Linked DNA regions of Rosistilla ulvae. The protein of the gene in region 2 binds, or shares a complex with, the protein of the main gene of each other region. Links are inferred from orthologs where the notes say so. Each region holds a gene or a part of one and is shown on either strand. Other genes may lie near its edges. The genes, in order: EC9_RS23180, EC9_RS03530 and rny.

Region 1 (3,128 bases), 5.5 Mb from region 2 along the record:
GCCAGCCGCCGTGGCCTGCTGGGCTTGGTCAGCCGACGCCGTCGGCTGCTGGATTATCTACGGAACACCGATCCACAGCGATACATCGAGATCATCGCACGCCTCGGCATCCGAAAATAACAAGCGACTCGCCTTCTTTTTGCGGTCGCTTCGACGGCCCCAAGGGAAGGGGCCGTCCTGTCGGTGAACATGCGCCAGCAACTGGGCTGGCGCTGTCTTCTCATCGATTCTCTTTGTCCACTCTGTCATTCTTGTCACAGGGTGTATCGACATCGACCGGTCGTCGCTCTCCCGTTCCTCGTACTGCGTCCCAAGGGGCTCAGCACGTCTTTCCAACCATTCTGTTCGCACGGGAACGCGGCAACATTTAGAAGACCGAGCATAAAGTGAACAGACAAAACAGAAGTAATTTGTAGGCTTAACGAGAAGGAAGAGAAGAAAGTGAATAAATTTCGAGTTGAAAAGAAGATTGGCAAAAACACCCTGATCCTTGAAACAGGGCAATTGGCAAAACAAGCTGCGGGCTGCGTTACCATCCAATACGGCGAGACCGTCGTCTTGACCGCTGCAGCAACTAGCGCACCGCGCCCCGGTTTGGACTTCTTCCCGCTGACATGCGATTATCGCGAGCGGATGGCTGCGGCCGGTAAGTTCCCAGGCGGCTTCCTCAAACGAGAGGGACGCCCGACCATGAAAGAAACCCTGACCGCGCGATTGACCGATCGCCCGATCCGCCCGCTGTGGCCAAAGGGCTACAAGGAAGAGGTTCAAGTTCAATCGTTTGTCCTTAGCAGCGATGGCCAAAATGATGGCGACGTGCTGGCGATGAACGGTGCAGGTTGTGCGCTGTTGATCAGCCCACTGCCATTCCAAGGCCCCGTCGCTTCGGTTCGTGTTGGCAAGATCGACGGCGAACTGGTCGCCTTCCCAACCGTTGACGACCTCGACGAAAGCGAACTGGACCTGATCGTCAGCGGCACCCAAGACGCCGTCACGATGATCGAAGGCTTCGCTCAAGAGATGCCCGAAGACGAGATGGTCGACGCGATCCTCTTCGCACACGGCGTAATCCGCGAGATCATCGCACTTCAAAAAGAACTCTACGATCTGGTCAAGCCAGAGAAGATCGAATACACGCCGCCAGAAGACGACGGCCTGTTCGATCGCCTGAAGAGCGCTTATTACCAAGAATTCAAGTCGCTCAAGCAAACCGCTGGCAAGCAAGACCGCGCCGAAGCGTGCAAGGCACTCAAGGAACGGGCCAAGGCTGAGATCATCCCTGATCCCAATGCCGAAGGCGCTGTTTGCCCGAACCGCTTCTCGCACGAATGGCACGAACTCGATTCGCTGATCGTCCGCGAATTGATCCTCGCCGGCACCCGTCCCGACGGACGCGACCACACCAGCCTGCGTCCGATCTACTGCGAAACCGACCTGCTGCCACGCACCCACGGTTCTTCGCTGTTCCAACGCGGTGAAACTCAAGCGTTGATCACCATCACCCTTGGAACGAAGCGCGACGAACAACGCGTCGACGGACTGCACGACGAATTCAGCAAGAAATTCATGCTGGATTACAACTTCCCATCGTTCTCGGTCGGCGAATGCCGCCCGATCCGTGGCCCTGGACGTCGCGAAATCGGCCACGGTGCTCTGGCTGAACGCAGCATCGCACCGGTACTGCCCGATGCGGACACGTTCCCCTACACGATCCGCGTAATCAGCGACATCCTGGAAAGCAACGGATCGAGCTCGATGGCTTCGGTCTGCGGTGCCACCCTAGGCCTGATGGCGGCTGGTGTCCCAATCACCAACCCCGTCGCTGGCATCTCGGTCGGTCTGGTTAAAGAGAACGACAAGTGGGTCCTGATCACCGACATCCTGGGCGACGAAGATCACTTCGGCGACATGGACTTCAAGATCTCGGGAACACAAAACGGTATCACCGGCATCCAATTGGATCTGAAGATCTGGGGCATCAGCGAAGACATCATTCGCGCCACCCTGAAGCAATCGCGCGAAGCTCGCATCGAGATCCTTCGCAAGATGCTGACGACGATCTCTCGCCCTCGCCGCGAGATCGCAGCCACCGCACCACGCCTGCTGCGTACGAAGATCGAACCTTCGAAGATCGGCATGCTGATCGGCCCTGGCGGCAAGAACATCCGCGGCATCCAAGAATCGACCGGAACCGTCGTGGAAGTGGACGACGAAGGCAACGTCTTGGTCGCCAGCGACAACCTGGAATCGGCACAAGAAGCGATGAAGTTGATCGAAGCTTGCACCGCGACCGTTCAGATCGGCAAGATCTACGACGGTACGGTCAGCAGCATCAAGGACTTCGGTGCGTTTGTTGAAATCCTGCCCGGACGCGACGGACTGGTTCACATCAGCGAATTGTCCAGCGGATTCATCAGCGCGATCGACAGCGTCGTTAAGGTTGGCGACCCGATGAAGGTCTTGGTCATCGACATCGACGAACACGACCGCGTCAAACTGAGCCGTCGTCAAGCGATCGACGAACTGGGCATCGAAGACGAGATGGCTTCGGCCGTCGAAGAAGGTGGAGAAGACCGTGGCGGCAGCCGCGAAGGTGGCGACGACGATCGCCCTCGCTCGCGTGGACGTCGCAGCGGCGGCGGTGGTGGCGGCGGCCGTGGTCGCGGCCCACGCCGGGACTAAACTCCCCAACCAGCCTTCATGCTTGAAAGCTGAAAAACTTGAAACTGCATACCGCCACCTGAATTCAGGTGGCGGTTTTTTATTGCCCCCCCCAAGGCGGCAACAGCACGCTGCAACCACCCCCTCCCCAACTCGCCACGTCGGACCAGCAAGCAACGACTACTACGGAGCCGCAGCACCGGCTAAGATGGTGCGCATGCCACCTCCACATTGAAGGCAAGTTTGGCTTCGCACGCGGCCCCACCTTGGACGCAAATAATCACCAGCCATCGAAAAACATCGCTAGCGCGGTTAGCACCGTCGAACAGCTGTGCCAGCGGTTTACCCAACATTGGCAGGCCGGAGAAACGGTTCCAGAAATCGATGCATTCGTACGCGAAGTGCCAGCCGGCGATTCCTCGCTACGAGCGATGACGATTCTCGAATTGGTCTGCATCGACCTGCAA
Region 2 (3,133 bases):
AGCCAATATTGTTGGATCCGACGTAATTGGAAACCGCCGTCGACGCTCCCGCCGGCTTACGGTCTCCATCGCTCGATTCGACGGGACCGATATCGCTGGGACACCGAAAGACTTCCTGTTTCATCCGCATGACGCGCAGCTTTTCAGCATCGTTGAGCGCTGTATTGAAGGGGACACGGACCGCATCGACTGCGTCCGCGGCGGCACCTCCCTCGACAAAGGGAAGGATCAACGCTCCCCAACCGTAGCAATCGCGATCGGCATCCCAGGGTTTGGGATTGATCCACCCCGAAGGAAAGGAGCGATGCGTATCGTGATAATTGTGCGCCGCCAGCCCCAGTTGTTTCAAATTGTTGGAACATTGCATCCGCCGCGCCGCCTCGCGGACCGACTGAACCGCCGGCAACAGCAGCCCGACCAGGACACCGATCACCGCGATCACAACTAACAATTCGACAAGAGTGAACGCTGCCGAAGGAACACCTCTGAAGTGTCGTCGCGTCCGCGTTATCCCAAAGTGGACCGAGCCCCGTCCCGATTTCCACCAGATCATTCGATCGCCTTCGGCTGGGGGACTCATCTGGCCACCTCGATTCCCATATTTCGCAACTCGCTGGCCGACACGCCTTCGGCCTTCAGGTCTTCGATTTCGTTAGGGGAATAAGCCGTCTTGCGCGGCCGATCGGGATCTCCCGGCGCCGTGCCGGCCCCACATCCCAAGCTCCCTCCCCCAATGGCTGCCATCGTCAACAAGACTGTCGAGAGATGCTGTTTCATGGTATTTTCCCCAGCTGCGATGATGCGTCGTGCCGGAACTCGGTGTGTAATCCGATTATAACAAGAGGTTCTGCATTTCAACCGCGAAAATCGCCGAGACCGATCGGAGTCGAAGGGGCGATTATGTTCAGATACAATTGCACCATCGTTCCAAACGAACTGGACACCCAGGATTTGCAACATGCCCGCTCCCAGCGACACAACAAACGATTCTACCCGCCCTCGCATCGGCATCTTAACTTCGGGGGGTGACTGTCCCGGCTTAAACGCTGTCATCCGCGGGGTCGTGAAGTCGGCCTACCGGCTGGGATTCGAAACGCTCGGTTTTGTGGGAGGCTTTGAAGGGCTAGTCGATCCGGTTCGGTATCGCGTGCTGACGCCGCAAAATACCTCGGGGATCCTGGTCCAAGGGGGAACCATTCTCGGTTCGACCAACCGAGGTCGATTTGGCGTGACCGTTGGCAAAGATACCAAGCTCTCCTTGCCAGAGCCGCTGATCGAAGCGGTTCGCCAGACATTTGAAGAAACGAAGCTGCAGGGGCTGATCTGCGTCGGCGGCGACGGTTCCCTCTCGATCGCCCTGGAACTGCACCGCGCCGGGCTGCCCGTGGTGGGGGTTCCCAAGACAATCGATAACGACCTGTCGTGCACGGCGTTTACCTTTGGATTCGACAGCGCTGTCAACTGTGCCACCGATGCGTTGGACCGGCTGCACACCACAGCTTCGAGTCACGATCGGGTGATGGTTTTGGAAGTGATGGGACGACACGCCGGCTGGATCGCGCTGCACGCCGGAATCGCAGGGGGTGGGGATGTGATTCTGATCCCCGAGATTCCTTGGACGTTGGAGGGTATCATCGCCAAGATCGACGACCGCCGGCGGATGGGTAAGGAGTTCACCTTGATCGTCGTTGCCGAGGGAGCGGAATTGCCCGGCGGCGGAACGGTCAACCGAGAAGCAGAACAAACCGGCCGCCAAACGCGACTGGGGGGAATCGGGGTCGAACTGACCGAACAACTTGCCCAGCGGATCGACCAGGACATCCGTTGTGTCGTGCTGGGACATTTGCAGCGGGGGGGCGGCCCCACCAACTTCGACCGCGTGCTCGCCACGCAACTCGGAGCCCACGCGGTGCGATTGGTGATGCAAAAGCGGTTTGGCGAGATGGTCTGTTACCAACCGCCCCAGATCGACAGCGTGCCGATCGCCCAAGCGGTGGGAGAATTGCGTCGCGTGCCGCACGACAGTTCAGCCGTCGCGGCGGCTCGTGCGATGGGAATCAGCTTCGGCGATTCAATGGACTACGTAAACCCGTTTTTACCCGACTGAGATGGTCGATTGATCAGGGGCCAACGTCGCTTGGCCGCTGGCGAAGCGAAAGGACTTTGACAAAGTCGTTCAGATTATCGAACTCGTGATAGACGCTGGCAAATCGCACAAACGCCACCTCGTCCAAGGGAGCCAGGTGTTTCATCACGATCTCGCCGACCTGCTTGCTGGTCACTTCGTCTTCGAATTGGCCGTGAATCTCCGCGACGATCCCTTCGACCACCGAATCGATCCGTTCCCGCGACGGCGGGCGTTTCCAACAGGCGGTTTCAATCCCCGCGCGGATCTTCTCGCGGTTCAAGGGTTCGCGAACCAGATCCTTCTTGATCACGCGAATCCCTATCTCTTCCACGCGTTCGTAGGTCGTGAACCGCCGCCGACAATTGTTGCAACAACGGCGACGCCGCACCGAAAAGCCATCTTCGCTGGCCCGAGTGTCCAGCACTCGATCGTTGTCGTGTTGACAGAAAGGACATCGCATAGGAATCAGAGCTCACGGAATCGATCGACGCAGGGCAAAATCTGGGACGTTTGAACCGCCTCTACCCGATGCTAATTTACACTTTATGCACAACATCGCCCAGCGTTCGATTTAATTCGCCGATGGCCTAAGATATTCTACAGGTGCCGGCAAGCGAGTTGGCGCGGCGGATATTTCATGACAAGTGCAGCGGTGGTTGTAAGCCAAACCGCTTGTCGGACAAAGGGGTTGTTTTCAGCATGAGCCAGTGGTTCGTTCAACAAGACGATGAATCGGAGATCGGTCCGTTGCGTCCCAGCGAATTGTTGGATCTGGTGCGCCAAGGCGTCGTCACCCCGCAAACCCTGTGTCGCAAAGCAAACTCCCCGTGGTGCCATGCCCAAGATGTGGGGGGCTTGTTTCGCGCCGCCGACAGCCAAGTCGCTGGCTATCGATGTCCCCATTGCCAAAAATTGGTCAGCCAACCGCCGACCTATTGCCGGGGCTGCAGCAAATATATCGACGAAGCGATCGAGGTGATGCGCGACGCCAACAGCAGCAAGCCT
Region 3 (3,038 bases), 3.0 Mb from region 2 along the record:
ATCGGTCAAAAACGCACGAGCTTTGCAGATCGCCTAAACTAACAAGCGTGGATGGGGATTGGCCCAGTTCCCGGGGCTTGCGTCGCGAGGCTAACGCATGACGTCGCGTTGCGACTGCGGGCTTGAAATGGCGTGATGGAGGGCGATTTCCTGGGACTTACGTCCCAGGCTGTTGCATGGCATGGCTTCGCCACTCGAAAACGCGTCAGTCGCGAAGCGACGCCATGCGTTAGCCTGGTGACGCAAGTCCCAGGTGTAAGAAAACGTGGCGCCCCACCAGCCTTCACCCTCCCCCAAACGCAGTTTGAAGGGGAGGGTCGAACCAGCGCAGCGGGGTTCGGGGAGGGGAGGCACGCGGCAACTTGCGGCTGGTCTGTCCCACGGGAAAACCCTCCCCGAAAAACTTGCTAAACGCTCGTTTTCCGACCCTCCCAGCTCCGCCGAGCGGGTGGAGTGCTGCTTAAACGCAATACCGTTGAACGAAGCGTAGTGGACGAGGCTACGAGTCCTTTTGCATCAGACCAAATCGCTGGGACTCGTAACCTCGTCCACTACGTCCCGCCGCTAATTCTTTCCACGGCCCTAGGCTCCTGCGTTGAACGGTATTGTGCTTAAACGGGCGAGCAACTTCACCCTCCCGGCTGCGTCGGGCGGGTGAAGGGGATTGTTGTGGCGGCGGAGTGTTAGCGGGCTAGTTCGGTGAACCGGCTCTCGCGGACCACGGTGACTTTGATCTCGCCGGGATACGTCAACTGTTGCTCGAACGCCTTGGCGATGTTGCGGCAGATCGCCGCCGCTTTGGCATCGTCGGTGATCTTGGAGTTGGCGATCACTCGCAACTCGCGGCCCGCTTGGATCGCAAACGCTTGTTCGACGCCATCGAAGTCGGTGGCGATCGATTCGAGTTCTTCCATCCGTTTGACGTACCGTTCCAACGATTCGCGACGAGCCCCGGGGCGACTGGCGCTGCAAGCATCCGCGGTCGCGACGAGCACCGTGTAGGGGAATTCGGTGATGATCTCGTCGTGGTGGCCAAAGGCCGCGTGGACGACTTCGGGCGATTCGTTGTGACGCTTCAATAGATCGGCACCGATCTTGGGGTGGCCCCCTTCGAGTTCGTGGTCGGCCGCTTTGCCGATGTCGTGCAGCAATCCGCAGCGGCGAGCGACGTCGGGATCCAAACCGATCATCTCGGCGATCATGCTGGAGAAGTAGGCGACTTCGATGCTGTGCCGCAACACGTTTTGGCTGTAGCTGGTTCGGAAGTGCAGGCGGCCGAGCATCTCGATGATCCGCTTGTTCAGCCCCGGCACGTTGACTTCGTCGGCAGCTTCTTCTCCCTTGCGACGGATGAATTCGTCGAGATCCTTCGACGTCTGTGCGACGACTTCCTCGATCCGCGAGGGATGGATGCGGCCGTCGGAGATCAGTTTGTCGAGCGATTGGCGAGCCAGTTCGCGGCGGACCGGATCAAATCCGCTGACGATCACCACGCCGGGAGAATCGTCGATGATCACGTCGATCCCGGTCGCCTTTTCGAACGCGCGGATGTTGCGTCCCTCGCGGCCGATGATCCGCCCCTTCATATCGTCGTTGGGGATGTCGACGGTGCTTGTCGTATTCTCGGCGGTGTGCACTGCGGCGTAACGCTGCATCGCCGTCAACAACATCTCGCGGGCCTTGGCATCGAGCGATTCAGAGAGGTGGCGTTCGTGGTGCAGGATCGCCGTGCCGATCTCTTGATCCAGTTCCATCTGCAGCGTCTGCATCAACTGCTTCGACGCCTCCTCCTTGGACATCCCGCTGGCCTGTTGCAGGATCTTCTGCTTTTCATCGGTCAGTTGATCCAGCCGCTCGCGTTTGCGATTAACCGCTTCGAGCTGTTGAGCCAGCCGTCGCTGGGTGTTCTCGAGCCCACGTTCCTGTTTCTTCAGCCCCTCTTCGGATTGAGCCAGCGTGGCGGCGCGAGATTCCAATTCGTGGCGTGTCTCACGGAGTGATTCCTTGACCCGGCTGATCTCCTCGTCCGCTTCCGCCTTGTGCCGAATCACGATCTCCTTGGCTTCCAAGGCTGCGTTTTTATGGATCGATTCGGTCTCCATCTTGGCCTTTTCGATCATCGCTTGGGAATCGAGCTGGGCCTGGCGGATACCGCGTTTGTCGAGCGTCCGTTGGTAGAGCCAATTGCTGTAGAAACCGAACAACGCCCCGGCCAGGGCGAGCAGAATCAGGGTCGATGTAGAAACCAACCAGAGGCCGAACTCCGAAGCCGACTCCTTGTCGACTGCCGCCAGCAGATGGAGCTGCAGCCCCAAGATGTTGTCTAGCGCGTTCATCGCGAACTCCCTTTATCGATCAGGAAGAATTCACGACCTTTGCGGTGGTTGGCTGCAGCGCAACGCCAGCGATAGGACTCGTTGCGATCTACCGATCTCAACGCTTCCAATCTGTGACAGTTCCGCGTTAATTGGTTGAATCGACAGGCGTGATCGGTCGGCTTGAATGAGAGGAATGAAGCTCTGCAGCGGCGAATATACGTGGCATAAAAAATACGAGCGTCCTTAACAAGGGACGCTGCGATTGTTTTCCTGGCGTTGCGTCGGCGCAACAGGCACCGCAGCCGGAAGGACAAAATCCGAGCGACTCAAGATCGCTCGGTAGATTTCGCCACAAAATCGAATTCTCAGACCAGGCTGCTCGCGGCAACGCCCCGACACGGTCGGTGGAGGCTGCGAGGATCGCTAACACATGGCGATCCGCACGCAGCAGCCCAACGCTGCCAAGCAAGTAAAACAGTCCGAGGACAAAGAGAAGCAGTAACATCAATACGTACATCATTTAGCTTTGCGACCAAATTTGTCGAAGCCAACCAGCGGCCAACCAAGGCCCGGGTCGAAAAGTCTTCGTATATTCAAATTCAGTGGAATGGGCGTTGTCGAATGGCGAACGCCCGCAAAAATCAACCTAATGTGATTAGCAAGGTGGTCTTCACCACCGCTCCCTAGGTTAGCCTGGATGATACCCGTGATCCTATTAAT

The links.
Region 1: EC9_RS03530 (region 2) and EC9_RS23180 share a complex: the UniProt entries of both Bacillus subtilis proteins name them as parts of the possible RNA degradosome complex. The link is inferred for Rosistilla ulvae from one-to-one orthologs.
Region 3: EC9_RS03530 (region 2) and rny share a complex: the UniProt entries of both Bacillus subtilis proteins name them as parts of the possible RNA degradosome complex. The link is inferred for Rosistilla ulvae from one-to-one orthologs.

The regions. Positions count from the first base shown.
Region 1 is NZ_CP036261.1:6,506,295-6,509,422, forward strand. Bases 91-3,061 are described here. They hold EC9_RS23180 (polyribonucleotide nucleotidyltransferase), read left to right. Parts: upstream 91-441; coding sequence 442-2,682; downstream 2,683-3,061. Other genes in these bases: rpsO (30S ribosomal protein S15), read left to right, coding at 91-120; EC9_RS23185 (serine/threonine-protein kinase), read left to right, coding at 2,928-3,061. In the rest of the region: more of rpsO, read left to right, coding at 1-90; more of EC9_RS23185, read left to right, coding at 3,062-3,128. UniProt on the Bacillus subtilis protein: Involved in mRNA degradation. Catalyzes the phosphorolysis of single-stranded polyribonucleotides processively in the 3'- to 5'-direction. Necessary for competence development in Bacillus subtilis.
Region 2 is NZ_CP036261.1:963,373-966,505, reverse strand. What follows is about bases 57-3,032. They hold EC9_RS03530 (6-phosphofructokinase), read left to right. Parts: upstream 57-958; coding sequence 959-2,107; downstream 2,108-3,032. Other genes in these bases: EC9_RS03520 (DUF4339 domain-containing protein), read left to right, coding at 2,828-3,032; nrdR (transcriptional regulator NrdR), read right to left, coding at 2,121-2,588; EC9_RS03535 (hypothetical protein), read right to left, coding at 577-777; EC9_RS03540 (DUF1559 domain-containing protein), read right to left, coding at 57-580. In the rest of the region: more of EC9_RS03540, read right to left, coding at 1-56; more of EC9_RS03520, read left to right, coding at 3,033-3,133. UniProt on the Bacillus subtilis protein: Catalyzes the phosphorylation of D-fructose 6-phosphate to fructose 1,6-bisphosphate by ATP, the first committing step of glycolysis.
Region 3 is NZ_CP036261.1:3,954,071-3,957,108, reverse strand. The notes cover bases 11-2,891. They hold rny (ribonuclease Y), read right to left. Parts: upstream 2,337-2,891; coding sequence 684-2,336; downstream 11-683. Other genes in these bases: EC9_RS13925 (hypothetical protein), read right to left, coding at 2,464-2,838. UniProt on the Bacillus subtilis protein: Endoribonuclease that initiates mRNA decay. Initiates the decay of all SAM-dependent riboswitches, such as yitJ riboswitch. Involved in processing of the gapA operon mRNA, it cleaves between cggR and gapA.